Variovorax paradoxus: one gene and its partner. The protein of the gene in region 1 interacts with the protein of each later gene in a pairwise test. Links are inferred from orthologs where the notes say so. Each region holds a gene or a part of one and is shown in the gene's direction. Other genes may lie near its edges. The genes, in order: recO and ssb.

What was found.
Region 2: the proteins of recO (region 1) and ssb interact in binary tests that used the Escherichia coli proteins (3 or more experiments, as listed by UniProt). The link is inferred for Variovorax paradoxus from one-to-one orthologs.

What each region holds. Positions count from the first base shown.
Region 1 is NZ_JAUSXL010000002.1:486,747-500,840, reverse strand. What follows is about bases 11,237-14,094. They hold recO (DNA repair protein RecO), read left to right. Parts: upstream 11,237-12,207; coding sequence 12,208-12,981; downstream 12,982-14,094. Other genes in these bases: acpS (holo-ACP synthase), read left to right, coding at 13,756-14,094; QFZ47_RS06095 (pyridoxine 5'-phosphate synthase), read left to right, coding at 12,978-13,742; era (GTPase Era), read left to right, coding at 11,241-12,206. In the rest of the region: 3-oxoacyl-ACP reductase FabG, read left to right, coding at 1-600; acpP (acyl carrier protein), read left to right, coding at 699-938; fabF (beta-ketoacyl-ACP synthase II), read left to right, coding at 1,038-2,282; QFZ47_RS06150 (hypothetical protein), read left to right, coding at 2,356-2,778; RNA polymerase sigma factor RpoE, read left to right, coding at 2,879-3,463; QFZ47_RS06140 (sigma-E factor negative regulatory protein), read left to right, coding at 3,481-4,143; QFZ47_RS06135 (MucB/RseB C-terminal domain-containing protein), read left to right, coding at 4,164-5,234; QFZ47_RS06130 (DegQ family serine endoprotease), read left to right, coding at 5,332-6,822; lepA (translation elongation factor 4), read left to right, coding at 7,344-9,155; lepB (signal peptidase I), read left to right, coding at 9,164-10,129; QFZ47_RS06115 (DUF4845 domain-containing protein), read left to right, coding at 10,161-10,529; rnc (ribonuclease III), read left to right, coding at 10,547-11,233. UniProt on the Escherichia coli protein: Involved in DNA repair and RecF pathway recombination.
Region 2 is NZ_JAUSXL010000002.1:2,317,402-2,331,622, forward strand. The notes cover bases 1-2,985. They hold ssb (single-stranded DNA-binding protein), read left to right. Parts: upstream 1-1,197; coding sequence 1,198-1,773; downstream 1,774-2,985. Other genes in these bases: uvrA (excinuclease ABC subunit UvrA), read right to left, coding at 1-1,038; QFZ47_RS14650 (sensor histidine kinase), read left to right, coding at 2,006-2,985. In the rest of the region: more of QFZ47_RS14650, read left to right, coding at 2,986-3,892; QFZ47_RS14655 (GFA family protein), read right to left, coding at 3,905-4,333; QFZ47_RS14660 (YebC/PmpR family DNA-binding transcriptional regulator), read right to left, coding at 4,374-5,087; QFZ47_RS14665 (hypothetical protein), read left to right, coding at 5,086-5,373; QFZ47_RS14670 (helicase SNF2), read left to right, coding at 5,436-5,816; QFZ47_RS14675 (DUF6891 domain-containing protein), read left to right, coding at 6,177-6,776; QFZ47_RS14680 (LLM class flavin-dependent oxidoreductase), read left to right, coding at 6,858-7,844; tRNA 2-thiouridine(34) synthase MnmA, read left to right, coding at 7,894-8,997; QFZ47_RS14690 (NUDIX hydrolase), read right to left, coding at 9,029-9,508; QFZ47_RS14695 (DUF4019 domain-containing protein), read right to left, coding at 9,522-9,956; QFZ47_RS14700 (response regulator transcription factor), read right to left, coding at 10,045-10,758; QFZ47_RS14705 (Re/Si-specific NAD(P)(+) transhydrogenase subunit alpha), read left to right, coding at 11,174-12,304; QFZ47_RS14710 (NAD(P) transhydrogenase subunit alpha part 2), read left to right, coding at 12,343-12,675; QFZ47_RS14715 (NAD(P)(+) transhydrogenase (Re/Si-specific) subunit beta), read left to right, coding at 12,672-14,099; QFZ47_RS14720 (long-chain-fatty-acid--CoA ligase), read left to right, coding at 14,197-14,221. UniProt on the Escherichia coli protein: Plays an important role in DNA replication, recombination and repair. Binds to ssDNA and to an array of partner proteins to recruit them to their sites of action during DNA metabolism. Acts as a sliding platform that migrates on DNA via reptation.

The sequences.
Region 1 (14,094 bases):
ACTTCGGCGCTCAGCGCCTTCGACGGCCGCGGCCGTGCACTCGATGTGAACGACGCCGTCGCCGTCGAGGCGCTGGTCGACGAGATCGTCAAGGCCTACGGCGAGATCCACGTGCTGGTCAACAACGCCGGTATCACGCGCGACACGCTGGCCATGCGCATGAAGGACGACGACTGGGACGCGGTGCTCGACACCAATCTCAAGGCCGTGTTCCGCCTCTCGCGCGCGGTGATCCGCCCGATGATGAAGCAGCGCTATGGCCGCATCATCAGCATCACGAGCGTGGTGGGCGCCTCCGGCAATGCCGGCCAGGCCAACTACGCGGCGGCCAAGGCCGGCGTGGCGGGCATGACCCGCGCACTGGCCCGCGAGCTGGGCAGCCGCAACATCACGGTCAACTGCGTGGCGCCGGGCTTCATCGAGACCGACATGACGGCCAGCCTGCCCGAAGCACAGCAGCAGGCGTTGCTGCAGCAGATCCCGCTGGGCCACCTGGGCAAGCCGGCCGACATCGCACATGCAGTGGCCTACCTCGCATCGCCCCAGGCGTCCTACGTGACGGGGCAGGAACTGCACGTCAACGGCGGCATGCACATGTAGCCGCAAGGCGCAATCTTTTCCCGTACCGGGCGCACGGCAAATGCCACAATGCGCCCGGCTAAAATCCACTGTTACCTACAACCCTCAGAGGGAACCAAATGAGCGATATCGAAGCACGTGTCAAGAAAATCATCGCCGAGCAACTCGGCGTGGAAGAGTCCCAAGTAACGAACGAGAAGGCCTTCGTGGCCGACCTCGGCGCAGACTCGCTCGACACGGTCGAACTGGTGATGGCACTCGAAGACGAATTCGGGATCGAGATTCCCGACGAAGACGCCGAGAAGATCACCACGGTGCAAAACGCCGTCGACTACGCCACCAAGAATCAAAAGGCCTGATCGGGCCCAGTTGGAACTGTCTCGGCCGGCGGCGCTTTTCTTCTTCAGCCCCGTACGCGCCGACATCAGTCTTCAGCGCTTCCAGAAAGGTTTGCCGGCATGACCAAACGCCGCGTCGTCGTGACCGGACTCGGTTGCATCGCTCCTGTCGGAAACACCGCAACCGAATCCTGGGCCAACCTGTTGGCCGGGAAGTCGGGTATTGCGAACATCACCGCGTTCGATGCAAGCGCCTTCGCTTGCAAGTTCGCCGGTGAGGTCAAGGGTTTCGACATCACACAATACATCTCGGAGAAAGAAGCGCGTCACATGGACCGCTTCATTCATCTGGGGCTTGCCGCCGCCATCCAGGCGGTGCAGGACAGCGGACTGCCGACCGGCGAAGCGCTGCCTTACGAGAAAGCCGTGCGCATCGGCTGCAACATCGGCTCCGGCATCGGCGGGCTGCCGATGATCGAAGAGACGCACGGCGAATACGCGAGCCGCGGCCCCCGCCGCATTTCGCCGTTCTTCGTGCCGGCTTCCATCATCAACATGATCTCGGGCCACGTGTCGATCAAGTACGGCTTCAAGGGCCCGAACATCGCGGTCGTCACGGCCTGCACCACGGGCCTGCATGCCATCGGCACCTCGGCACGCATGATCGAATACGGCGATGCCGACGTGATGATCGCGGGCGGCGCCGAGTCGACCATTTCCCCACTGGGCATCGGCGGCTTCACTGCGCCGCGTGCACTGAGCACGCGCAATGACGATCCCGCAACGGCCTCGCGCCCGTGGGACAAGGACCGCGACGGCTTCGTGCTGGGCGAGGGCTCCGGCGTGCTGGTGCTCGAAGAGTATGAGCATGCCAAGGCGCGCGGCGCCAAGATCTACGCGGAAGTCTCGGGCTTCGGCCTGACCGGCGACGCGTACCACATGACCGCGCCCGACGTCGACGGCCCCCGTCGTTCGATGGCCATGGCGCTGGCCAATGCCGGCGTCAACGCCGATGAGGTCCAGTACCTCAACGCGCATGGCACCTCGACGCAGATCGGCGACCTCAACGAGACCAACGCGGTCAAGCTCGCCTTCGGCGATCACGCGAAGAAGCTCGTCGTGAACTCGACCAAGTCGATGACCGGCCACCTGCTGGGCGGCGCCGGCGGCATCGAATCGGTGTTCACGGTGCTTGCGCTGCATCACCAGAAGAGCCCCCCGACCATCAATATCTTCAACCAGGATCCGGAGTGCGACCTCGACTATTGCGCCAATCAGGCGCGCGATCTCAAGATCGATGTCGCGGTCAAGAACAACTTCGGCTTCGGCGGCACCAACGGCACGCTGGTGTTCAAGCGCGTTTGAACCTTGCTCTTCCATGTACAGCGCGCCATCGGTGACCTATCCGGTGGGGCGCTCGCGCGGCGCGACCCGGATCTTGCTTGCCACGTGGGCCTTGGGTGCCTGCTGCGCGGGCCTGTCGTGCTATTTGATCGATAGCGTCGGCTGGCGCCAGCTGCTGCTGGTTCTGAGCGTCCTGTTTTCAGGCATTGCGGCCGGACTCGGGCTGCGGAGCGACGGTGCCGCCATGCTGCACTTCGACGGCCTGTGCTGGACCTTGACGGGCGCCGACCCCGGCCGGGCCGTTCACGCGGCGCGCGCCGCCGTGGCGCTCGACCTGCAATCGCTGCTGCTGGTCCGGCTGACCCGGCCGGGCCGCGCCGGACGGTGGATATGGATCGAGCAGCGCGCCATGCCGGAACGCTGGCGCGATGTGCGCCGTGCGGTATATTCGCGCGCCCCGTCCGCCTCGCCTGCGGGCGAGCCGTGGCGAGCCACCGCGCCTGCCGATGCGCCCTGAACCTCCCCGATGACAACTTCTCCGCCGCCAGTGCCACCGGACTCCGGCTTGCCCGAATGGGTCCGCCGAGGCGCCGCGTCCGGGCGAGGTCGACCTCCAGCTGGTCCAGCGCACGGTCGCGGGTGACCAGAAGGCCTTCGAGCTGCTGGTCATCAAGTACCAGCGCCGGATCGAGCGCCTGATCGGGCGCATGGTGCGCGACGTCGACCTGGTCGAAGACATCGCCCAGGAAACCTTCATCCGGGCCTACCGCGCGCTCCACCAGTTCCGTGGCGATGCCCAGTTCTACACCTGGCTCTACCGGATTGCGGTCAACACCGCCAAGAAGGCGCTGGTCGACATGAAGCGCGACCCGACCATCTCCGAAAGCGCCCTGCGGCCGTCTTCTGACGAGGACGATGAAACTTACCGCCCTGGAAACGAACCAATCAGCGACGAAACTCCCGAATCAGTCTTGGCAGCGAACGAGATCGCCCAGGTGGTCCAGGCGGCCATGGAAGCATTGCCGCCCGAATTGCGCCAGGCGGTCACCCTGCGCGAGATCGAGGGCATGAGTTACGAAGAGATCGCCGAGGTCATGGATTGCCCTATCGGCACGGTGCGCTCGCGTATTTTCCGGGCGCGTGAGGCCATTTCGGCCAGGGTCAAACCGCTGCTGGACAACCAGTCCGGCAAGCGTTGGTAGGTAAGCAGGTGAATGAAATGAATCAGACGATGACGGTTCGTGAACAGGTGTCCGCGCTGGCGGACGGTCATTTGCATGGCGAGGACTTCGCGCGGGCCATCGACACCGTCTGCGCGAAAGAAGATGCGCGCGGTGCCTGGCGCGCCTATCACCTGGTGGGCGACATCCTGCGCTCGGGCGCCCATTCGCCCTGCAGCGACAGCAACGCATTCCTGGCCCGCTTCCAGCAGCGCCTGGCCGCGGAGCCCGTCATCGCGGCGCCGGCGCCGGCCGCAGCACCCGCGGTGCTGACGGCGCGACACAGGGCCGACGCAGCCAACGAGCCGGTCTTCCGCTGGAAGCTGGTGGCCGGCGCCGCGTCGCTGGTGGCGGTTGCCGCCATCAGCTGGACCCTGGTCGGCAACGGCATTGGCGCGTCGTCGCTGGGTGCCCAGATCGCAGCTGCCCAGCAGCAGCCGGCCGCCAATTCGGTGCTGGCCGCCGCGGCCGCCAACAGCCAGCTTCCGCCCACGGCCGCGCTCACGCCAACCCGTGTGATGGTCGGCAACGGCAGTCCGCAGGTCATGCTGCGCGATCCGCGGCTCGACCAATTGCTCGAAGCGCACCAGCAGGCCGGTGGCGCGTCGCAAATGCCCTCGGGCTTCCTGCGCAACGCGACCTTCGAAGGCCCTGCGCGCTGATCCGCGCCTGTCTCTCTCCAATGACCGTTCAGATGCCGATCTCCGCACGCGCGTTCGCGCTGGTGTTCGCTGCTTTTTGTCTTGCGCAGATCGCGGCCGCGCAGACCCGGCCTGGTCCGGCGAACCCCAGGGGGACGGCCTCGGCCCAGGCTGGCGATGCGCCGCCCTCGATGAGCGTCGTCGAATGGCTGCAACGCATGCATACGGGAGCCCGGCAGCGCAATTACGTTGGCACCTTCGTGGTTTCGGCCGCGGGCGGCGACCTGTCGAGCGCACGCATCTGGCATGTGCGCGACGGCGATCTGCAGATCGAGCGCATCGAGGCCCTGTCGGGACCGCCGCGCTCCACGTTCAGGCGCAACCACCATGTGATGACCTTCCTGCCCGAGGCGAAGGTCGTGAAGGTCGAGAAGCGCGAGAATCTCGACCTGTTCCCCAACTTGCCCGACAAGCCCGATTCGTCGATCGGCGACTTCTACGACGTGCGGGCCGTCGGCAAGGACCGCGTGGCAGGCTTCGATGCCGACGTGGTGCAGCTGGTGCCGCACGACGGGCTGCGCTTCGGCTATCGCATCTGGAGCGAGCGCCGCTCCGGCCTGGTGGTGAAGCTGCAGACCGTGGATGCCGAATCCCGTGTGGTGGAGCAGTCGGCGTTTTCCGAATTGCAGCTCGACGCACCGGTCAAGGCGCAGGCGCTCGCGCAGATGATGACCAACACCAGCGGCTACCGCGTCGAGAAGCTGGAGCTCGAACGCACCAGCGCGCAGGACGAAGGCTGGGTCCTCAAGGCGCCGGTGGCCGGCTTCAAGCCGCGCAGCTTCTACCGGCGTCCGGCCGGCAGCGACGACAAGGCGGGGCAGGACCGCACCGTGCAATGGACCTTCTCCGATGGCCTGGCCTCGGTGTCGCTTTTCATCGAGCGCTACGATGAAAAGCGTGCGCCTCGGGATGGTGTGCTGACGATCGGGGCAACCAACGCCATTCGCCGGCGACTGCCCGAACCGGCGAGCGACTGGTGGCTGACCGCTGTGGGCGAGGTGCCGCAGCAGACGCTCAATGCGTTCGCCCAAAGCCTCTCGCGCACGCGCTGACCTGCTGCGCATGCGCAGGACGATGGTGCTGAACCAAGTCCGTATCACCGACTCATAGCTCTTCTTTTGGCCGCTCTGTTCTTTTGAAAGAAAACCGATGATGTTCAAAGTCGAGGGACACAAGCTTCGTTCCTATCTCTTCGCATTCGGCGTGGCCTGTTCGGCAGCCGTGGGTTTCCTGCCGGCCGCGCCGGCCAGTGCACAGACGCCGCAGGCGCGCGGATTGCCCGATTTCGCCGATCTCGTGGAGCAGGTGGGGCCGGCCGTGGTCGGGATCCGTACCGTCGAGAAAGTGACCTCCAGCGGCGGCAGCGGCGAAATGGACGAGGAGATGCAGGAATTCTTCCGGCGCTTCTTCGGGCAGCCGCTGCCCGGCAACCCGCGTCCAGGCCCGCGCCCGAACCGGCCGCAGCAGCCGCAGGAGGAAGAGCGTCCGCGCGGCGTGGGCTCGGGCTTCATCCTGTCCGCCGACGGCTATGTCATGACCAATGCCCACGTGATCGAGGACGCGTCCGAAATCCTCGTCACGCTGACCGACAAGCGCGAGTTCAAGGCCAAGCTGATCGGTGCCGACAAGCGCAGCGACGTCGCCGTGGTCAAGATCGAGGCGACGAGCCTGCCGGTGGTGAAGGTTGGCGACATCTCGAAGCTGCGGGTTGGCGAATGGGTCATGGCCATCGGTTCGCCCTTCGGCCTCGAGAACACCGTGACCGCCGGCATCGTGAGCGCAAAGCAGCGCGACACCGGCGACCTGGTGCCCCTGATCCAGACCGACGTCGCCATCAACCCCGGCAACTCGGGCGGCCCGCTGATCAACCTGCGCGGCGAAGTGGTGGGCATCAACAGCCAGATCTATTCGCGCTCGGGCGGCTACATGGGCATTTCGTTCTCGATTCCGATCGACGAGGCGATCCGCGTCAGCGACCAGCTGCGCGCCACCGGGCGCGTCTCGCGCGGGCTGATCGGCGTGACCATCGGCTCGGTCTCGAAGGACGTGGCCGAATCCATCGGCTTGGGCAAGGCGCGCGGTGCGCTCGTGAGCAGCGTGGTGCCGGGTTCGGCAGCCGACAAGGCCGGCGTGCGCGAGGGCGACATCATCACCAAGTACGGCGACAAGGCCATCGAGACGCCCAGCGACCTGTCGCGCTCGGTGGCCAGCACCAAGCCCGGCGCCAAGAACACGCTGACGGTGTTCCGCAACGGCAGTACGCGCGAGCTCTCGGTCACCGTGGCCGAGGGCGATGCAGAAGCCAAGCCGGCCGGCAAGCGCCAGCCCGAGCGCGAGGAGCCGCAGGCCAAGCCGTCGGCGGCCGGCAAGGCGCTCGGCCTCGCGGTCAGCGACCTGACCGAAGCCCAGAAGAAGGAACTCAAGATGCGTGGCGGCGTGCGCATCGAGGCGGCAAGCGATGCCGCCGCGAGGGCCGGTCTGCGCGAAGGAGACGTGATCCTTGCCGTCGGCAATATCGAGGTCTCGAGCGTCAAGGAATTCGAATCCGCGGTCGCCAAGGCCGACAAGGGCAAGCCGCTGAGCGTGCTGTTCCGCCGCGGCGAATGGGCCCAATACGCCCTGATCCGACCTGCACGCTGATCCGGCCTTTCCGTCAAGTGGCCCCACCCGTCACTCGGGTTTGGGGCCTTTTTTTGAGGTGTTTGCGACGTCGGAGCGCCCGGTTTCAAAAAAAATTCTGCGCCAAAAGTGAGGTAGTTTTGTTTGTGTTCACTAACTTATAAAGAGGCTTAGGACGATTTTCGGTAGAATAGAAGCCATTGGGCGGCGAGTCCGCGCATAAGGGGAGGGCTTTCCTCCACCATGCGAGATGTCAGACAGCAGTCCACCGGCGCTCCACAGATCGCCCACAAGTTGTTCATGGAGTGCTCCACCGATCTTGTGGATAAGTTGTTTATATCTTTGATGTTGTGGACCTGCAACGACCCGTTTTGACCCTGTCCCCGGATGTACGTGCCTCCCTTTTTGCCTACAATGAAGTTCCAACTACTGCAGTTGCCATTGCTTGTTGGTTCAGGGCGCGTCTCCAGAAGACGCGCCCTTTTTTCTTGCCTGTCGCACTCTGCGCACGAGCCAATTCAAGTACTTAAGCGTTCCCGTTGATGAATCACATCAGAAATTTTTCGATCATTGCGCACATCGATCACGGCAAGTCGACGCTCGCGGACCGTTTGATCCAGCGTTGCGGCGGCCTCGCGGAACGCGAGATGCAAGCGCAGGTGCTCGACTCGATGGACATCGAAAAAGAGCGTGGGATAACCATCAAGGCGCAGACCGCTGCGCTGCACTACAAGGCGCTCGATGGACAGGTCTACAACCTCAATCTGATCGACACGCCGGGCCACGTCGACTTCTCGTATGAAGTGAGCCGCTCCCTGTCGGCGTGCGAAGGCGCGCTGCTCGTCGTCGATGCATCGCAAGGCGTCGAAGCGCAGACGGTGGCCAACTGCTACACCGCGCTCGACCTCGGCGTCGAAGTGGTGCCGGTGCTCAACAAGATGGATCTGCCCAACGCGGATCCCGACAACGCGCGCACCGAAATCGAAGACGTGATCGGCATCGACGCGACCGATGCGATTCCATGTTCCGCGAAGACGGGCCTGGGCATCGACGAGATCCTCGAAGCCGTCGTGCACAAGATGCCCGCGCCGCGCGGCAATCCCGACGGTCCGCTGCGCGCGATGATCGTCGACAGCTGGTTCGATGCGTACGTCGGCGTCGTCATGCTGGTGCGCGTGGTCGACGGCCGGCTGGTGAAGGGCGAGCGCATCAAGATGATGGCGTCCGGCGCCATGTACAACGCCGACAACATCGGCGTCTTCACGCCGGCCAACGAGCCGCGCCCTTCGCTCGAGGCGGGCGAGGTGGGCTACATCATCGCGGGCATCAAGGAGCTGCAGGCCGCCAAGGTCGGCGACACCGTGACGCTGATCAAGCCGGGCACGGGCGGCGCGGCCGCCACCGCCACCGAGGCGCTGCCGGGCTTCAAGGAAATCCAGCCGCAGGTGTTTGCCGGCCTCTACCCGACCGAGGCCAGCGAGTACGACTCGCTGCGCGACGCGCTCGAAAAACTCAAGCTCAACGATTCATCGCTGCGCTACGAACCCGAGGTGAGCCAGGCGCTGGGCTTCGGCTTCCGCTGCGGCTTTCTGGGCCTGCTGCACATGGAAATCGTGCAGGAGCGCCTGGAGCGCGAGTTCGACCAGGACCTGATCACGACCGCGCCGAGCGTGGTCTACCAGGTGGTCCGGAACGACGGCGAAGTCATCATGGTCGAGAACCCGTCCAAGATGCCCGACGTCGGCAAGATGAGCGAGATCCGCGAGCCGATCGTCACCGTGCACCTTTACATGCCGCAGGAATACGTCGGCGCGGTGATGACGCTGGCCAACCAGAAGCGCGGCGTGCAGATGAACATGGCCTACCACGGCCGCCAGGTCATGCTGACCTACGAGATGCCGCTCGGCGAGATCGTGCTCGACTTCTTCGACAAGCTGAAGTCGGTCAGCCGCGGCTATGCCTCGATGGACTACGAGTTCAAGGAATATCGCGCGTCCGACGTGGTCAAGGTCGACATCCTGCTGAACGGCGAGAAGGTCGATGCGCTTTCCATCATCGTGCACCGGAGCCAATCGCAGTACCGGGGCCGGGCAGTGGTGTCGAAGATGCGCGAGATCATTTCGCGCCAGATGTTCGACGTGGCCATCCAGGCCGCCATCGGGGTCAACATCATTGCGCGTGAGACAATCAAGGCGCTGCGCAAGAACGTTCTTGCCAAGTGCTACGGCGGCGACATCACCCGCAAGAAGAAGCTGCTCGAGAAGCAGAAAGCGGGCAAGAAAAGAATGAAGCAGATCGGCTCCGTCGAGGTCCCGCAAGAGGCCTTCCTCGCGATTCTGCAAGTCGAAGACTGATCTCAAACATGGCATTCATCACTTCCCTGGTCCTTGCGGCCTTCGCCGGCTATGTCGGTGCCTGGTACTTTGGTGCCATCGAGGGCAATTTCGCGCTCCTGCTGTTCCTGGCCACGGTGGTCACCGGCCTGTACTGGCTGGCCGAGCGCTTCTACTTCCTGCCCCGGCGCGAGCGCACCGCCGCAGCGCTCGAAAGCTCGCTGAGCGAGCGCAACGCGCGCCTGGCCGGGCAGGGGATCACGCAGGTCGACACCGCCGACGCCAAGGCCAGCGAGCGCCTGCTGATGCAGCCGTGGTGGCTCGACTGGACGGCCGGGCTGTTCCCGGTGATTCTGGTGGTGTTCCTGCTGCGCTCGTTCCTGTACGAGCCCTTCAAGATTCCGTCGGGCTCGATGATGCCGACGCTGCTCACGGGCGACCTGATCCTGGTGAACAAGTTCACCTACGGCCTGCGCCTGCCGGTCATCAATACCAAGATCACCGACGGCACCCCGCTGGCGCGCGGCGATGTGGTGGTGTTCCGCTATCCGCCCAAGCCGAGCATGGACTACATCAAGCGCGTGGTCGGCGTCCCGGGCGACGAAGTGGCCTACCTGAACAAGAAGCTCACCATCAACGGCCAGCCGGTTTCCAAGAACCCGATGCCCGACTACCTCGACAGCGAGTCGATGCGCCTGCTCAGGCAGTTCACCGAAGACCTCGGGGGCAAGCAGCACAGGCTGCTCAACGACGACGCCGGTCCGGCTTTCGTCCAGGGCGCCACCGACTTTCCGTACCGCGAGAACTGCCGCTACTCCGTCGAAGGCGTGGTGTGCAAGGTGCCGGCCGGCAACTACTTCATGATGGGCGACAACCGCGATAATTCGGCGGACTCCCGTTTCTGGGGATTCGTTCCGGACAAGAACATCGTGGGCAGGGCGTTCTTCGTCTGGATGAACTTCGGCGACCTGGGTCGCATCGGTCCATTCCAATAAGCAGTCAGCATTGTTCGAGGGGTAAGAGGGCATGAGAACAAATCGGTCCATCCGCAGCAGGGCCGCGCATCAGCGCGGCATCTCGTTCATCGGTCTGGTGTTTGTCGCCGTGGTGCTGGCTTGCGTCGGCGTCGTCGTCGCGCAGGTCATCCCGACGCTGATCGAATGGCAGGCCATCGACAAGGCCGCCAACAAGGCCAAGGAAGGCACCACCGTGCCCGAAGTGCGCGCCATCTTCGATCGGGCCCAGGCCATCGACGACTTCCAGTCGGTCTCGGGCAAGGACCTCGACATCAAGAAGGTCGGCGAGAAGGTGGTCGTGTCGTATGCCTACGAGCGCGAGATCCCCTTGTTCGGGCCGGCCTACCTGGTGCTCAAGTACAAGGGCCAGACCCGCTGAACGCGGCGACACGCAAGGTGGACGGCGGCCTCACGGCGCTGCAGGAGCGCCTCAAGCATTCGTTCTCCGATCCGCGGCTGCTTCAGCTCGCGCTCACGCACCGCAGTTTTTCGGCCGACCACAACGAGCGCCTCGAATTCCTCGGCGACTCGGTGCTCAATCTCGCGGTATCGCACCTGCTCTACATCCGTCTTTCGGCGCTGCCCGAGGGCGACCTGTCGCGCGTGCGGGCCAACCTGGTCAAGCAGGACACACTGCATCGCCTGGCGCTGGAACTGCAGCTGTCGCCATTGCTGCGCCTTGGCGAAGGCGAGGCGCGCTCCGGCGGGCCCAACCGGCCCTCGATCCTGGCCGACGCGCTCGAAGCGCTGATCGGCGCGGTCTACCTCGATGCCGGCTTTTCGGCCGCCGAGGCGCTGGTGCGGCGGCTCTACGAGTCGGTCGAAATCAATCCGCGCATGGATGCGGTGGCCAAGGATCCGAAGACCGAATTGCAGGAATGGCTGCAGGGTCACAAAATGAAGCTGCCGGCGTACCGCGTGGCGGCCACGCTCGGCGCAGCGCACAAGCAGACTTTCGATGTCGAGTGCGAGGTGCCGGAGCTGGGCCTGCGCGAACGCGGCATCGGTGGTTCGCGACGTGCCGGCGAGCAGGCTGCCGCGGCGGCCATGTTGATCCGGCTCAAGGCACGCGGGGCCGCGTGAAATCAGAATGAACGACGCTATCAATTCAGCAGCAGACTCCCAGGGCCCGGCAGGCGATACGGGCGCAAGCGGCCCTCGGCACTGCGGCCTGATCGCCATTGTCGGCAAGCCCAACGTGGGCAAATCGACGCTGCTCAATGCGCTGGTGGGCCAGAAGATCAGCATCACCTCGCGCAAGGCGCAGACCACGCGGCACCGCATCACGGGCATGCGCACGCTGGGGGCCACGCAGTTCGTGTTCGTCGATACGCCGGGTTTCCAGACCCTGCATGCCAACGCGCTGAACAAATCGCTCAACAAGACCGTGCAGGGCGCGGTCGGCGATGTGGACCTGATTCTTTTCGTGGTCGAGGCGGGCAGCTTCACGCCGGCCGACGAGCGGGTGCTCAAGCTGCTGGGCAAGGGCATTCCCACCGTGCTGCTGGCCAACAAGCTCGACAACGTGCACCGCCGCGGCGACATCGCGCCCTGGCTGCAGACCATGCAGGCGAAGCACGCCTTCGCCGAGTTCGTGCCGATGTCGGCCAAGAATGCCAAGGACGTCGAACGCCTGTTCGGCATCTGCGAGAAATACCTGCCCGAACAGCCCTGGTTCTATGCCGAGGACGAGCTCACCGACCGCAGCGAGAAATTCCTCGCGGGCGAGCTGGTGCGCGAGAAGCTGTTCCGCCTGACCGGCGACGAACTGCCCTACACCTCGACCGTGATCATCGACAAGTTCGAGGAAGAACCGCCCCAGAAGAAGGGCCAGAAGCGCCTGCTGCGCATCGCGGCCACCATCGTGGTGGAGCGCGACGGCCACAAGGCCATGGTGATCGGCGACAAGGGCGAGCGCATCAAGCGCATCGGCATGGAAACCCGGGTCGAGCTCGAAAAGCTGGCCGACGCCAAGGTGTTCCTCGAACTGTGGGTCAAGGTGCGGTCCGGCTGGGCCGACGACGAAGCCCGCGTGCGCTCGTTCGGCTACGAATGAAGTGGCAACTGCCCACCGCGTTTCGCACGAACCGGCTTATGTGCTCCATCGCTACGACTGGAGCGAGTCGAGCCTGATCCTCGAGGTGTTTACCCGCCACCACGGGCGCATCGCGCTGGTGGCCAAGGGAGCGAAGCGGCCGAGCTCCAATTTCAGGCCGGTGCTGCTGCCGTTGCAGCCCTTGCAGCTCAACTACGGCGGCGACGCCGAGATCCGCACGCTCAAGGGCGCCGAGTGGATGGGCGGCCATGTCATGCCGACCGGCGAGGCGCTGCTCTCGGGCTACTACGTCAACGAACTGCTGCTGCGCCTGCTGGCGCGGGACGATGCCCACGAGGCGCTGTTCGATGCCTATGCGGGCGTGGTGCAGGTGCTGGCGGGCGACCACGCCGGCGCCCAGGCCGCCACCCAGGCCGCGGCGCTGCGCGCCTTCGAGTTGCTGCTGCTGCGCGCAGTGGGCCTGTTGCCGTCGCTCGACGCCCAGACCCTCACGCTCGAGCCGCTCGTGGCCGATGCCCGCTACAGCCTGGTGCCCGAAGCCGGCCTGCGGCTGGCGGGCGAGGACGAGGCGGCGCTGGCCGGCGCCGACTGGCAGTCGCTGCAGGGCGTGCTCGACGACCGCGCACCCTTCACGGCCACGCTGCGCGAGATTGCCACCATGAATGCCGGCAGCAACAGCGCCCTTCGAAACCAGCTGCGCGTGCTGCTCAACTACCATTGCGGGGTGTCCACGCTGCGCACGCGGCAGATGATGAGAGATTTGCAAGCCCTATGAGCACTCCAGGCCAATCCGCTACCACCTCGCTGTCGGTCAACCTCAACAAGGTGGCCCTGGTGCGCAACACGCGTGCGCTCGGCATTCCGAGCGTGCTCACCGCCGCCAAGGCCTGCCTTGCGGCCGGAGCGCAGGGAATCACCGTGCACCCGCGGCCCGACGAGCGCCACATCCGGCCGCACGACGTGAGCGACCTCGCCGCGCTGCTGGCCACGGACTGGCCCGCGATCGAGTTCAACATCGAAGGCAACCCTTTCCACAACCTGATGGACTTCGTGCGCGCGCTGAAGCCGCACCAGGCCACCTTCGTGCCCGACAGCGAAACCCAGTCGACCAGCGACCATGGCTGGAGCTTCCCCGAAGACGCCGACCGCCTGCGCCCGCTGATTGCCGAGGCCCAAGCCCTGGGCGTGCGTGTGAGCCTCTTCATGGACCCCATTCCCGAGATGATGGCCGCGGCCAAGGCGGTGGGCGCCGATCGCGTCGAGCTCTATACCGAAGGCTATGCCGCATCGCGCGGCACGCCGGGCGAGCAGGCCGTGCTCGCGCGCTATGTCGAAGCGGCGCGCGCGGCGCAAGCGGCGGGGCTCGGCCTCAATGCAGGCCACGACCTGAGCCGCGACAACCTCACGGCGTTCCTGCGCGCGGTGCGCGGTGTCCGGGAAGTTTCCATCGGGCATGCCTTCATCGCCGATGCGCTCGAACTCGGCTATGCCGCCACCACCAAGGAATACCTGCGCTGCATCCAAGAGGCGCAGTGAGCGCGGGATCGGCATGATCTACGGCATCGGCACCGACATCTGCGACCTGCGGCGTATCGCCGCCACGTTCGAGCGCCAGGGCGAGCGCTTTGCCCACCGGGTGCTGAGCGACGCCGAATTCGCGGTCTGGAAGGCCCGCAGCGAGCGCTGGCCCAAGCGCGGCCTGAGCTATCTGGCCACGCGTTTTTCCGCCAAGGAGGCCTTCAGCAAGGCCATCGGCCTGGGCATGCGCATGCCGATGACGTGGCGCCTGTGCGAGATCGCCAACCTGCGCAGCGGCAAGCCCATCATCGTGCTGCACGGCGAACTCAAGGAATGGTTCGAGGCCAGGGGCCTCACGGCCCATGTCACC
Region 2 (14,221 bases), 1.8 Mb from region 1 along the record:
GCGCGCCGGGTCGAACACCTCGCGATGGCCGAGGCCGTCGCAGCTCGGGCAGGCGCCCACGGGCGAGTTGAACGAGAACAGGCGCGGCTCCAGCTCCGACAGCGAGTAGTGGCAGATCGGGCAGGCGAACTTGGCGTTGAACAGGTGCTCCTTGTCGGGCGCGCCCGCAGCGCCATCGGCGCTGCCTTCCGGCCTTGTGCCCAGCTCCAGCGCGATCGCCCGGCCTTCGGCCAGCCGCAGCGCGGCCTCGAAGCTCTCGGCCAGGCGCTGCTGCATGTCGGGGCGCGCGCGCAGTCGGTCGATCACCACGTCGATGTCGTGCTTCTCGGTCTTCTTGAGCTTGGGCAGGTCGTTGTATTCGTAGGTTTGCCCGTCGACGCGGAAGCGCACGTAGCCGGCCGCCTGCATTTCGGCGAAGAGTTCCAGGAATTCGCCTTTTTTCTCGCGCGCCACCGGCGCCAGGATCATCAGCCGCGGCTCGTCGGCGATCGCGAGCGTGGCGTCGACCATCTGCGACACCGTCTGCGCCTGCAGCGGCAGATGGTGATCGGGGCAGTAGGGCGTGCCGGCGCGCGCGTACAAGAGGCGCAGGTAGTCGTGGATCTCGGTCACCGTGCCCACGGTGGAGCGCGGGTTGTGGCTGGTGGCCTTCTGCTCGATGCTGATCGCGGGCGACAGGCCCTCGATCACGTCCACGTCGGGCTTGTCCATGAGCTGCAGGAACTGCCGCGCATAGGCCGACAGGCTTTCCACGTAGCGCCGCTGCCCTTCGGCATACAGCGTGTCGAAGGCGAGGCTCGACTTGCCCGAGCCCGACAGGCCGGTGATCACCACCAGCTTGTTGCGCGGAATGTCGAGATCGACGTTCTTCAGGTTGTGGGTGCGCGCACCGCGGATGCTGATGCGCTGCTGCGCAAGCACCGCGCCGAGGTAGGTGTCGCGTTCGCGTTTCGCGTCGCGTGCGCTTTCCTCGTCGGCGGCGAAGTCTTCAGTGGCTTTGGAATTCAAGGGGGCGATCGTCCGAGGGCAACCGGACATGATAGTCCGAGCGGCATGTCATGGCGAGCGGGCGGGTTGCAGCGGTTTGACGGAGGCGGTGCTTCGGAGGTGCCCGGCGGCGGCGCCCGGGCGGCCGGCATCGGGCACAATCTAGGGTTCTCTTCCTCCTCCTTCATCTACTTATCAGGGGCAGTGCACATGGCATCGGTCAATAAAGTCATAGTCGTCGGCAATCTGGGGCGCGACCCCGAAATGCGTACCTTCCCGAGCGGCGACCAGGTTGCGAACGTTACCGTGGCCACCACCGATCGCTGGAAAGACAAGCAAAGCGGCGAAATGCGCGAAGCCACCGAGTGGCACCGCATCGTCTTCAACGGCCGCCTGGCCGAAATTGCGGGCCAATACCTGCGCAAGGGCTCGCAGGTCTACGTCGAAGGCAGCCTGCGCACGCGCAAGTGGACCGACAAGGACGGCATCGAGAAATACACCACCGAAATCCGCGCCGACCAGATGCAGATGCTGGGCAGCCGCCAGGGCCAGGGCGGCCCGTCGGGCGGTCCCGAGGACGACGGCGGCTATTCGCAGGGCGCGCAGGGCGCGCAGGGCGGCGGTGGCGGCGGCTACTCGCAAGGCGCTGGTGGTGGCGGTGGCGGTGGGTACGCTCCCCGCGCACCGGCCGCGGCAGCACCGCGTGCTCCAGCCGCGGCACCGCGCCAGGCTCCGGCCAAGTCGTCGTCGGGCTTCGACGACATGGACGACGACATTCCGTTCTGAGTTGAATCGCACCGTGGCTGAAGCTGTTCCATCGCTGCTTCAGCCGCGCGGCTTGCCGGGAACGCAGCTGCTTCCGGCTGTTTTTTCCTGAGCCAGACCGGGCAGGCTGCACGCAGATGAGCCTCGCATGAGCCTCGAATTTGCGCGCCGGCTGCTGCACGCGCGGCTGCGCGAACACTTCTCCAGATACCGTCTTGCCTCGTTCTGGGCGAACGGGGTGCTCGTGGTCTCCATGGCGCTGCTGGTTGCCATGGTCGCGTTTTTCAGCACGACCGGCGCGGGACAGGAAACCGCGGCCCTGCACCTGACGCATGCCGATTGGCAGGTGCAAGACGCACCCGGCTTCCGCGCATTGCCTCTTGCCGTGGACGGCAAGGCCCTGCCGGCCGCCTGGCAGCCGGTCGAGCTGCCCCTGGCCCTGCCCATCGCCTTGCTGCGCCAGGCCGATGGCAGCGCATCGACGGGCGCAACCCGCATCACCTGGCTGCGGCTTTCCCCGCGCGGCCTGCCCGCCACTTCGGCGCCGCTCGCGCTGTATGGCGCGCGCATCAAGACGGACGGCGCCATTGCGGTGTATGCCAATGGGCGGCTGGTCCACCGCGCGCAGGTGCAGGGCCCGCTGTGGAACAGCACCCGCACGCCGCTGTGGGTGTTGCTGGGCAAAATGCCCGACGACGCGCCATTGAACGAGATCCTCGTGCGGATGGAACACACGCGAAGCGCGCAGGTGGCGGTTTCATCGATGTGGCTGGGCCCTGTCGAAGCGCTGGAAGGCCGCCATCGCATGCGGCAGTGGCTCCAGCAGGAGCTGCCGGCCATGCTCAGCGCGGCCTTCATGGCCGTGGGCGTGTTCGCGCTGTTCGTGTGGTTCAGGCGCAGCCACGAGACCGGCTACCTGCTCTTCTTCAACCTGGCGACCGCCTCCTTCCTGCGCAGCCTGCATTTCTCCGTGGGCGTTCCGATCGCCAACGACTGGTTCGCCTGGCTCACGGTCAACTCCCTGTTCTGGCTGGTGGCGGTGGTGCACTTCGCGCTGCGCCAGCTGCACGGCCGTCCGCTCAAGTGGCTGACCGGCGCGGTGGTGGTGTGGACGGTGCTGATCGGCGTGCTGACGCTGCCGGGCCCGGCGATCCTGAGGAACACGCCGCAGGTCACGCCGCTGATCTACCTCGGCGCGGCACTCATGGGGGTCGCCGTTGCGCTGGTGGGCGGCGTCAGCGCCTGGCGCCGCTCCAGCGAGGGGCGGCTGGTGGCCGTGGGCATCGGCGTGTGCGTGCTGCTGGGCGTGTCCGACTGGCTGCTGCAGAACAACTTCGTGAGCCCCGAGGGCTGGTACCTGGGCGCCTACACCAACGCGGTCACGTTCAGCGTCTTCGGGGTGCTGATGTACCGGCGCTACGTCAATGCCATTGCCGAGGTGGAGCGGGTCAACGCCAGCCTGGCCCAACGCCTTGCGGCGCGCGAAGCCGAACTCGAGCTCAGCCACCGGCGGCTGCGCGAGGTCGAGAAGAAGCAAACCATCAGCGACGAGCGCCAGCGCCTGATGCAGGACATGCACGACGGCCTGGGCTCTTCGCTGATCAGCGCCATCCGCTCCGTGGAGGGCGGCAGCATGAGCGAGGACAAGGTTTCGCAGATGCTCAAGAGCTGCCTGGACGACCTCAAGCTCACCATCGACTCGATGGAGCCGCTCGAGGACGACCTGCTGCTGCTGCTCGCCACGTTGCGCTACCGGCTCGGTCCGCGGCTCGAGAGCTCGGGCGTGGCACTGCGATGGCAGGTGCAGGAGCTGCCGGCGCTGGACTGGCTGGACCCGACCAGCGCGCTGCACATCCTGCGCATCGTGCAGGAGAGCATCGCCAACATCCTGCGCCATACGCGCGCCACCGAGATCCGGGTGGGCACTGAAGCGCGAGCGTCCGGCGTGCGGGTGAGCATCGAGGACAACGGCCAGGGCTTCGACATCGAGAAGGCCTTGGCCGGCGCCGGCGGGCGCGGCATGCAGAACCAGCAGCGCCGGGCGCAGGCCGTCGGCGGCGAGGTCTCGTGGCGCTCGGGGCCCGGGGGCACGCTGTTCACGCTCTGGCTGCCGCTCGAGCGCGGCGGGCGGGCGGCGTAGCAAGGCCGGGATTCAGCCGGCGTCGGCGTGGCCCGCGTATTGGGGCAGGTTATCGGTGATCGTGAACCAGGGGGCCTTCGAGCCCACGAAGATGTGCGCGCGCGGGCGAATGGATGGATCGTCGGCCAGCGTGCCCAGGGTCACATGCACGAACAGGCCGTCGCGCACCACCGAGTAGAGGAGCGAACCGCACCGGCGGCAGTGCATGTCGCCGGCGTTTTCCTCGCCGAAGACCAGGAGTTCGTCCTTGCCTTCTGCAATGGCCAGCTTGTGCCGCTCGATGCCGGCGAAAGGCTTGAAGGCCGAGCCGGTCGCGCGCCTGCAATCGGCGCAGTGGCAGTTCAGCGCATAGGCAAACTCGTCGGCCACGGTGTAGCGGACCGCCCCGCAGAGGCACTGGCCGGCGAGCGTACGGGTGGCGGCCTTCTCCAGACTGGGCATGGAACCCTCCATCAAAAACAGAGCAGCCGCTGCGGGCGGCTCAGCCCGCCAGGCCCACGTACACGTTCTGCACGTCGTCGTTCGCATCGATGGCGGCCAGGAATACTTCGACTTCCTCGAGGTGTTCCGCGCTGAGGCTGGCCGGATCGACCGGGTTCTTCGGCTTGTAGCCCAGCTTGGCCGACAGCACCGTGAAGCCCTGGGCCGGCAGCGCGCGGCTCACCAGGTCGAGGTCGGTGGGGTCGGTCAGGAACACCGTGGCGCCGCCTTCGCCGGCCGGCTCGAAGTCTTGCGCGCCAGCTTCGATGGCGGCCACTTCGGCATCGGCATCGGCACGCGAAGGTTCGGCTTCGATCATGCCCACATGGTCGAAATCCCACGACACCGAGCCCGAGGTGCCGAGCTGGCCCTTGCGGAATAGCACGCGCATTTCAGGCGCGGTGCGGTTCACGTTGTCGGTCAGGCATTCGACCATCACGGGCACCTGGTGCGGCGCAAAGCCTTCGTAGATCACATGCTCGAAGTGCATCGCCTCGCCGGTGAGCCCCGCGCCCTTCTTGATGGCGCGGTCCAGCGTGTCCTTGGGCATCGAGACCTTGCGGGCCTGCTCCACCACCAGCCGCAGGCGCGCATTCGAGGCCGGATCGGCGCCGCTGCGCGCGGCGATCATGATTTCCTTGGCCAGTTTCCCGAACAGGCGGCCCTTGGCATTGGCGGCCAGGTCCTTGTGCTTTGCTTTCCACTGTGCGCCCATGGCGGATGTTCCTTTTGTGCTGTGTGCGGCCGAAGCGCTGCGCGACCGGCTGGGGGCGACCACTTTAGCCGCAGCGCACGCGGACAGCCGTTTTTTCCAAGTCGCGAAGGCCATCGAACGCCCCTGCTTTCGAGGCGATTGTTTCCTTTCCGTGAACGCCGTGGTTCCTTTTGATAAGGGTTTTTACTTAGAAGACGGCGCACAATTCATCTCACAGACCGGCCCCCAAGCCGATCTGGGTGAACAGGGCCCCGAGCGAGGTGGCCGCCCCCCGACGGGACGGTGACCCACCCAAGACCGGTTCGAAATCATCCAAAGTCAAAACTGAACTGAATTGAAGGAAATCAAATGACCGCCTCGAAGATCCTCTCCGCCGTTGCTGTTGCCCTCATGGCCGTTGCCGGTGCCGCCCACGCCGAAACCTATGAAGGCGTGCATCAGCTGACCTCGGCCGCCAGCCGCGCCGATGTCGCCAGCCAGGCCGTGGTTGCCGCGCACAGCGCCAACCCGTATGCCACCGGCGCCAATGCGGGCCCGGCCCAGGTGTTCGTTTCGTCCGCCAGCCGCGATACGGTTCGTGCAGAAGCCGCTGTCGCGGCCCGCAGCGCCGATCCGTACGCCGAAGGTGCTTCGTCGGGCGTCGCCCCGATCGTTGCCGGCACGGTGGACCGCGCCACGGTGCGTGCCGCAGCCCGCGCTGCTGCCCGCGGCGACGCACTGCCGCTGTAATCGGTCCCGGGCGCTCGGCGAGCGCCAACCGCCAAAGCCGGCCATGCGAAAGCATGGGCCGGCTTTTTGCCATTGGCCGCACGCGCGGCGGCGGTCGGCCGGGCTCGGCGTGGTTGATTTGCCACGCGCGCAAATGCTTTCGCCTTACAAATCGGTGGCCGCCTTCGCGGGCGGACACCGGGCTTTGGCTGCGGCCCGGTACGATGGTGTCCGCCGCGGCAGGGCTGGCCGACCGCGGGTTCGATGGCCTTCCCGTCCGCAAAATACCCGTAACGTGAGCTGCACCCTGGTTCTGAAAGACGCTGCCGGCCGGTTCGAAGCCGATGCCTTCGCGCGCCCGGCAGGTTGAACCGCGCACCCATGGCCCTCACGCTCGACCCCGAAGACACGCGCGCACGCATCCACGGCCTGGCGTGGTGCGGCTTCCATCCCGACGGCGATATCGGATGGATGATCACCGACGAGTACCTCGACCCCGACGAGCTCACGCCCGAAGACCGCGCCTGGGTCAAGGCCGAGGCGGCGCGCGCCTGCGCCGCCAAGCGTGCCGCCGAGGCTTCGTGGCCCGCGCAGACCGAATACGACCGGCTCGAAGCAGTCTTCGCCCAGCTGCGCAGCGAGAAGATCATTGCGCTGCACCGCGCCGGCAACTCGCTGGCCGACGGCCACGACGATGTGCGCGAGCAGTGGCGCGCCGCGGGCCGGCTCGCCTCGGGCATCCGCGGCTGCTGCTTCTATCACGCGCAGGACCTCGACACCGCCGTGCGCACCGGCCGCCTCTACCTGGCGTTCAGCGGCGGCATGATTCCCGAGATCGAGCAGCGCGAGGCCAACACCATTGCGGTCGGCCGGCGCATCGTCGAGCTGCTGCGCGCGGCCGGCTTCGGCGCCCAGTGGAGCGGCAACATCAACGAGCGCATCGAGGCCGACCTGGGCCAGTGGCGCAAGCGAAGCCCGTAGCCGCCTCGCGTCAGCAGCCCTAGCAGAGCGCGCAATGGCTTGCACGAGCAGGGATCGCCGGATCGCGCCATCATCCGGCCCATGATTCCGTTCTCGATCCTCGACCTCTCCCCCATCACCGAAGGCAGCGACGCCGCGCAGTCGTTCCGCAACTCGCTGTCGCTCGCGCAGCACGGGGAGAGGCTGGGCTACCAGCGCTACTGGCTGGCCGAGCACCACGGCATGCCGGGCATCGCGAGCGCGGCCACCGCGGTGCTGCTCGCCTACGTGGGCGCCGGCACGTCGACGATCCGCATCGGCGCGGGCGGCGTGATGCTGCCCAACCATTCGCCGCTGGTGATCGCCGAGCAGTTCGGCACGTTGGAGTCGCTCTATCCGGGGCGCATCGACCTGGGCCTCGGCCGCGCGCCCGGCTCCGACCAGCGCACCGCGCGCGCGCTGCGCCGCAACCTCGAATCCGATGCCGACCAGTTTCCGCAGGACGTGGTCGAGCTCATGGACTTCATGTCCAAGGCACCGCAGCAGCCCGTGCGCGCGGTGCCGGGCGCGGGGCTCGAGGTGCCGGTGTGGATTCTCGGCTCGAGCACCTTCGGCGCCCAGCTGGCCGCGCACCTGGGCTTGCCCTACGCCTTTGCCTCGCACTTCGCGCCGCAGCAGCTGATGCAGGCGATCCAGATCTACCGCGAGACCTTCAAGCCGTCGGCGCAGCTGCAGAAGCCCCATGTGATGCTGGGCTTCAACGTGTTCGTGGCCGACACCGACGAAGAGGCCGAATTCCGCGCCACGTCATGGCAGCAGGCCTTCGTGAACCTGCGCAGCGGCCGGCCGGGGCGCCTGCCGCCGCCGGTCGAGGGCTATCGGCAGAAGGTCGGCCCGGCCGAGAACGCGCTGCTCGACTCGGTGCTGTCGTGCTCGGCCGTGGGCTCGCCCGCCCGCGTGCGCGAAGGCGTGCAGGCCTTCATCGAGCGCACGGGCGCCGACGAGCTGATGATCACCTCGCAGGTGTTCGACCACGCGGCGCGGCTGCGCTCCTACGAACTGCTGGCCGGCTTGCGCAGCCAGGGCTGATTCCCCCACGCCGGCCGCCCGGGCGCGGGGCTGGGACAATGGCGGGCTTATGGCAAAGCAACGGATCGTGGTGGGACTGAGCGGCGGGGTCGATTCCGCGGTCACGGCGCACCTGCTCAAGCAGCAGGGGCACGAGGTGGTCGGCATCTTCATGAAGAACTGGGAAGACGACGACGACAGCGAATACTGTTCGTCGAACATCGACTTCATCGACGCCGCCAGCGTGGCCGACGTGCTGGGCATCGAGATCGAGCACGTCAACTTCGCGGCCGACTACAAGGACCGCGTGTTCGCCGAGTTCCTGCGCGAATACAAGGCCGGCCGCACGCCCAACCCCGACGTGCTGTGCAACGCCGAGATCAAGTTCAAGGCCTTCCTCGACCATGCGATGCGCCTGGGCGCCGGGAAGATCGCCACCGGCCACTACGCACGCGTGCGGCTGAACGAGGCCACGGGCCGGCACGAACTGCTCAAGGGGCTCGACCCTTCCAAGGACCAGAGCTATTTCCTGCACCGGCTGAATCAGGCGCAGTTGTCGAAGACGCTGTTTCCCGTGGGCGAACTGCACAAGACCGAGGTGCGCCGCATCGCGGAAGAGATCGGCCTGCCCAACGCGAAGAAGAAGGATTCCACCGGCATCTGCTTCATCGGCGAGCGGCCGTTCCGCGAGTTCCTCAACCGCTACATCTCGAAGGAACCGGGCCCCATCAAGGACGACCGCGGCCGCAAGCTCGGCGAGCACCAGGGCCTGAGCTTCTACACGCTGGGCCAGCGGCAGGGGCTGGGCATCGGCGGCGTCAAGGAGAAGGGCGCGCAGCGCGGCTCGGGCGACCATTCGCCGTGGTTCGTGGCACGCAAGGACATCGAGAAGAACACGCTCTGGGTGGTGCAGGGCCACGACCATCCCTGGCTGCTGTCCCCGGCGCTGGCGGCCGGCGATGCGAGCTGGGTTTCGGGCGAGGCGCCCGCGCCCGGCCGCTATGGATCGAAGGCGCGCTACCGCCAAGGCGACGCCGCCTGCGAACTGGAAGAAAGCGGCGACGCGGCGAGCTTCAGCCTGCGCTTCGGCGAGCCGCAATGGGCCGTCACGCCGGGGCAATCGGCCGTGCTCTACGACGGCGAGCGCTGCCTTGGCGGCGGGGTCATCGTCTGAGCGCCTGAGGCCGGCCCACCAGAGCCAGCCGTCAGCGCAGCGATTCGTGCACGTGGATCAGCTCGAGCGGATACCGCTTGCCGGCCAGGTGGTCTTCGACGCACTGCAGCAGCAGCGGGCTGCGGTGCCGCGGCACGCTGGCGCGGATTTCGTCGGCGCTCATCCAGACCGTGCGCACGATGCCTTCGTCGAGGGCTCGGCCTGCTTCCTTCGCGCCGAGTGTGCCGGCAAAGGCAAAGCGCAGGTAGATCACGTCTTCCTTGCTGCCCGTGCGATGGCTCGAGCGCGCCATGTAGATGCCGATCAGCGCGGTGGGCGTGAAGGCGTGGGCGGTTTCCTCGAGGGCTTCGCGGGCGCAGCCTTCGACGGGCGATTCGCCGGGGTCGAGGTGTCCCGCCGGGGTGTTGAGCCGCAGCCCCTGGGCCGTGTGCTCCTCGACCAGCAGGAAGCGGCCGTCCTGCTCGATCACCGCGGCCACGGTGACATTGGGTTTCCAGCGCGGGTTGGTCATTGTCTCGGGCACTTTAGCGCAGCACGTAGCCGCTGAAGCGCCAGATGCGGTCGCGATCGAGATGAAAGCTCACGAGTTCGCGCAGGGTGCCATCCGGCTTGTTGCTGAAACGGGTCTCGTACTCGATGCTGACATACTGGCCGGCCGTTTCGGAATCAGGGTCGGCCACGGCCTGGCGGTTGAGCGCCACCCAGGTCCGCTGCAAGGGCGCGCCCAGCGGCGAACGGCTCCTGGAAACCTTGGCGGCAAAGTCGGTGCGCGCGATGCGCTTGCGGGTTGCGGACGTGGCACCGTCCCAGAGTTCCTCGGTCTTGCCCTGGTCGATCATCTGGACGGCCCGCATGCCGCCCTGCACCATGTCGCTGGCTTCCACATCCTGCGCGGCGGCCGTGCCGAAGACGCCCCGGCACAGTACGGCGGCCAGCAGCAGCCTCGTGAGAACTTTCATCGACTTCGCTCCTTGTGAGGCCCCCAGGAGACCCAAAGCCGTTTGGAGCCCGTATCGCGGCGGAGATTCCCCGCGGATTGAAAGCTCCTCAGCGCGTGAGGCTTTCCGGCAGTGTGTTCGGCTCGACCGTCTCCAGCCGGTAGCCCAGGCCGTAGATGGCCAGCAGCAGGAAGCCGCTCGCGGGTCCCAGGCCGAGCTTGGTCCGCAGGCGGGAGACGTGGGTGTCCAGCGACCGCGACAGGGCCGCCGCGCCAGCGCCCCACACCGCCTCATGCAGATGCTCGCGCGACAGCAGCCGGCCGAGGTTCTGGAACAGGAACAGCGCGAGCGCGTATTCGCGGTTCTTCAACTCGACCTGTGCGCCATTCACCTTGAGGACCCGCGCGCGCGGGTAGAAGTGATAGGGGCCGAAAACCAGTTCCGCCTCGTGCTGCGCGGGATAGGACCGGCGCAGCAGCGCGCCGACGCGGGCTTCGAGTTCGGTGGCGCGAACCGGCGCGACCATGAAGTCGTCGGCACCCGCATTGAGCCCTTCGACCACGTCGGTCTCGTCGCGCGTCGTGGTCACGAAAAGAATGGGCGCACGGCTTCGGAGCTCGTTGCGGGCGGTCTTCACGAGCTCGATGCCGCGGATGTCCGGCGGGTGCCAGTCGAGGATCAGAAGATCGAAGGTTTGCCGGCGCAGCGCCTGGAGCAAGGCGTGCCCTTCTGTGTACGAGTGACATTCGTGGCCGAGCCCCGACATCGCTTGGGTGATCAGCTGAAGCTGATCGGCTTCGTGATCGAGTATCGCAATACGCATTCCATCCCCTTCTTCCTGCCGAATTTGCCTCTGCGGGCTTTTGAGTGAAAGAAGTGTATCTATCTGCGTCTTCGGGAAAAAGCCTTCGCGCAACTAATGCACGAAATGAACGTATCTTTCTAGCAGTTGAGAGCAATTGCAAACAAATACGTGCTTATTGGCCGCAAGAGGGTGGCGGGCGCAGGTGCGTGGCGGCCGGGGCACCCAGCCTGCGGAGATCCGGTGCCGGGAAACAACCAATGCCCGGGTGCGCCGGTCCGATGCGATGGCTTCGCTACCATTTATATAGCTACACATGCAATGACTACGGTCATCAAGAGGTGAACAGGCGGTGGATTTAGGCGACGGCGGCGCCGTAATCTTGCTGTAAGCTCTGCCCGCATTCCCGTATTGCCCTTGCCCTGAGGAGATCTCTATGCTGATAGGCGTGCCTGCCGAGACGACGGCTGGCGAAACCCGTGTGGCCGCAACGCCCGAGACGGTGAAGAAACTGGTCGCTTCGGGCCACGCGATACGCGTGCAGTCGGGGGCGGGCATCGCAGCCAGCGTCACCGATGCCGCCTACGAAGCCGCCGGTGCCGAGATCGTCAACATGAACGCCGCGTTCGCGGCCGACATGGTGCTCAAGGTGCGCACGCCCAGCGACGCCGAAACCGCGCTCATGAAGCCCGGCACCGTGGTCATCGGCATGCTCAACCCCTTCGATGCCGTGGGCCTGCAGCGCCTGGCCACGGCCGGCCTCACGGCCTTCGCGCTCGAAGCCGCACCGCGCACCACCCGCGCCCAGAGCATGGACGTGCTTTCCTCGCAGGCCAATATCGCGGGCTACAAGGCCGTGATGATCGCGGCCGACAAGTACCAGCGCTTCTTCCCGATGCTGATGACCGCCGCCGGCACCGTGAAGGCGGCGCGCGTGGTCATCCTGGGCGTGGGCGTGGCGGGCCTGCAGGCCATTGCCACTGCCAAGCGCCTGGGGGCCGTGATCGAAGCCTCCGACGTGCGCCCGAGTGTCAAGGAGCAGATCGAATCGCTCGGCGGCAAGTTCATCGAGGTGTCCTACGACACCGACGAAGAAAAGGAAGCTGCGGTCGGCGTCGGCGGCTATGCCAAGCCCATGCCCGCGAGCTGGCTCGCGCGCCAGCAGGTCGAAGTGGCCAAGCGCGTGGCGCTGGCCGACATCGTCATCAGCACCGCGCTCATCCCGGGCCGCGCGGCGCCTACGCTCATCACCGAGGACATGGTCAAGGCCATGAAGCCCGGCTCCGTGATCGTCGACATCGCCGCCGGCAAGGGCCCCGAGGGCGTCGGCGGCAACTGCCCGCTGTCCGAAGCCGACCAGACGGTGGTCAAGCACGGCGTGACCATCGTCGGCGAAACCAATCTTCCGGCGCTGGTGGCGGCCGACGCATCGGCGCTCTATGCGCGCAACGTGCTCGACTTCCTCAAGCTCATCGTCACCAAGGAGGGCGGCCTGAAGATCGACCTCGAGGACGACATCGTCGCCGCCTGCCGCGTCGCGCACGACGGCCAGGTCACGAAGAAATAAGCCGCCATCCCACGGCACTCACGCGAGGAGAAGAAATCATGGATCCCGTTTCCCATACCGTCATCAACCTCATCATCTTCGTGCTGGCCATCTACGTGGGCTACCACGTGGTGTGGACCGTCACGCCCGCGCTGCACACGCCGCTGATGGCCGTGACCAACGCCATCTCGGCCATCGTGATCGTGGGCGCCATGCTGGCGGCCGCGCTCACCGAGACCACGCTGGGCAAGACCATGGGCGTGCTCGCGGTGGCACTTGCGGCGGTGAACATCTTCGGCGGCTTCCTGGTCACGCGGCGCATGCTCGAGATGTTCAAGAAGAAAGAGAAGAAGACTGCCCCACCCAAGGCTGAATCGGGAGCCGCCCAATGAGCATGAACGTCGTCACGCTGCTGTACCTCGTTGCGAGCGTCTGCTTCATCCAGGCCCTGAAGGGCCTCTCCCATCCCACCACCTCGATCCGCGGCAACCTCTTCGGCATGGCCGGCATGGCCATTGCGGTGGTCACCACCGGGGCGCTGATCTACAACCTGGCCGGCGGCCACCTGATGGGTCTGGCCTGGGTGCTGCTGGGGCTGGTGGTCGGCGGCGGCTACGGCGCCTACCGCGCCAAGACGGTCGAGATGACCAAGATGCCCGAGCTGGTGGCCTTCTTCCACAGCATGATCGGCCTGGCGGCGGTGTTCATTGCGGTCGCGGCCGTGGTCGAACCCGCGGCCATGCTCGAAGGCATCGCCAAGGGCGCGGCCATTCCCGCCGGCAACCGGCTCGAGCTGTTCCTGGGGGCGGCCATCGGCGCCATCACCTTCAGCGGCTCGGTCATCGCCTTCGGCAAGCTCTCGGGCACCTACAAGTTCCGGCTGTTCCAGGGCGCGCCGGTGCAGTTCGCGGGCCAGCACATGCTGAACCTCGTGCTCGGCCTGGCCATGATCGGGCTGGGGCTGGTGTTCATGGCCACCGAAAGCTGGCCGGCCTTCTTCGCGATGCTGGCGCTGGCCTTCGTGATGGGGGTGCTCATCATCATCCCGATCGGCGGCGCCGACATGCCGGTGGTGGTGTCGATGCTCAACAGCTACTCGGGCTGGGCGGCCGCGGGCATCGGCTTCAGCCTGAACAACGCGATGCTGATCGTGGCCGGTTCGCTGGTGGGCTCGTCGGGCGCGATCCTGAGCTACATCATGTGCAAGGCCATGAACCGCTCGTTCTTCAACGTGATCCTGGGCGGCTTCGGCGGCGAGGCGGTCAGCGCGGCCGGCGCCGCCAAGGAGCAGCGCCCGGTCAAGAGCGGCAGCGCCGACGATGCGGCCTTCGTGCTGGGCAATGCCGAGACGGTGGTGATCGTGCCGGGCTACGGCCTGGCCGTGGCGCGTGCCCAGCATGCGGTGAAGGAACTCGCGGAGAAGCTCACGCAAAAGGGCATCACCGTCAAGTACGCGATCCACCCGGTGGCCGGCCGCATGCCGGGCCACATGAACGTGCTCTTGGCCGAGGCCGAGGTGCCTTACGACCAGGTGTTCGAGATGGAAGACATCAACGGCGAGTTCGGCCAGGCCGACGTGGCGATCATCCTGGGGGCCAACGACGTGGTGAACCCGGCGGCGCTCACCAAGGGCAGCCCGATCTACGGCATGCCGATTCTCGAAGCCTACAAGGCCAAGACGGTGATCGTGAACAAGCGCTCCATGGCGGCGGGCTACGCCGGCCTGGACAACGAACTCTTCTACATGGACAAGACCATGATGGTCTTTGGGGATGCGAAGAAAGTAGTGGAAGATATGGGCAAGGCCATCGAATAGGCCGAAGGTCCAGCCCGCATTGCGGGCACGATCATCGCGGCGCCATTTCGTGCGCCGCTTTCGTTTCAAAAACACGCGATTCCGAGGAGACACACCCATGACCGACCGCCCCTGGCTCAGCA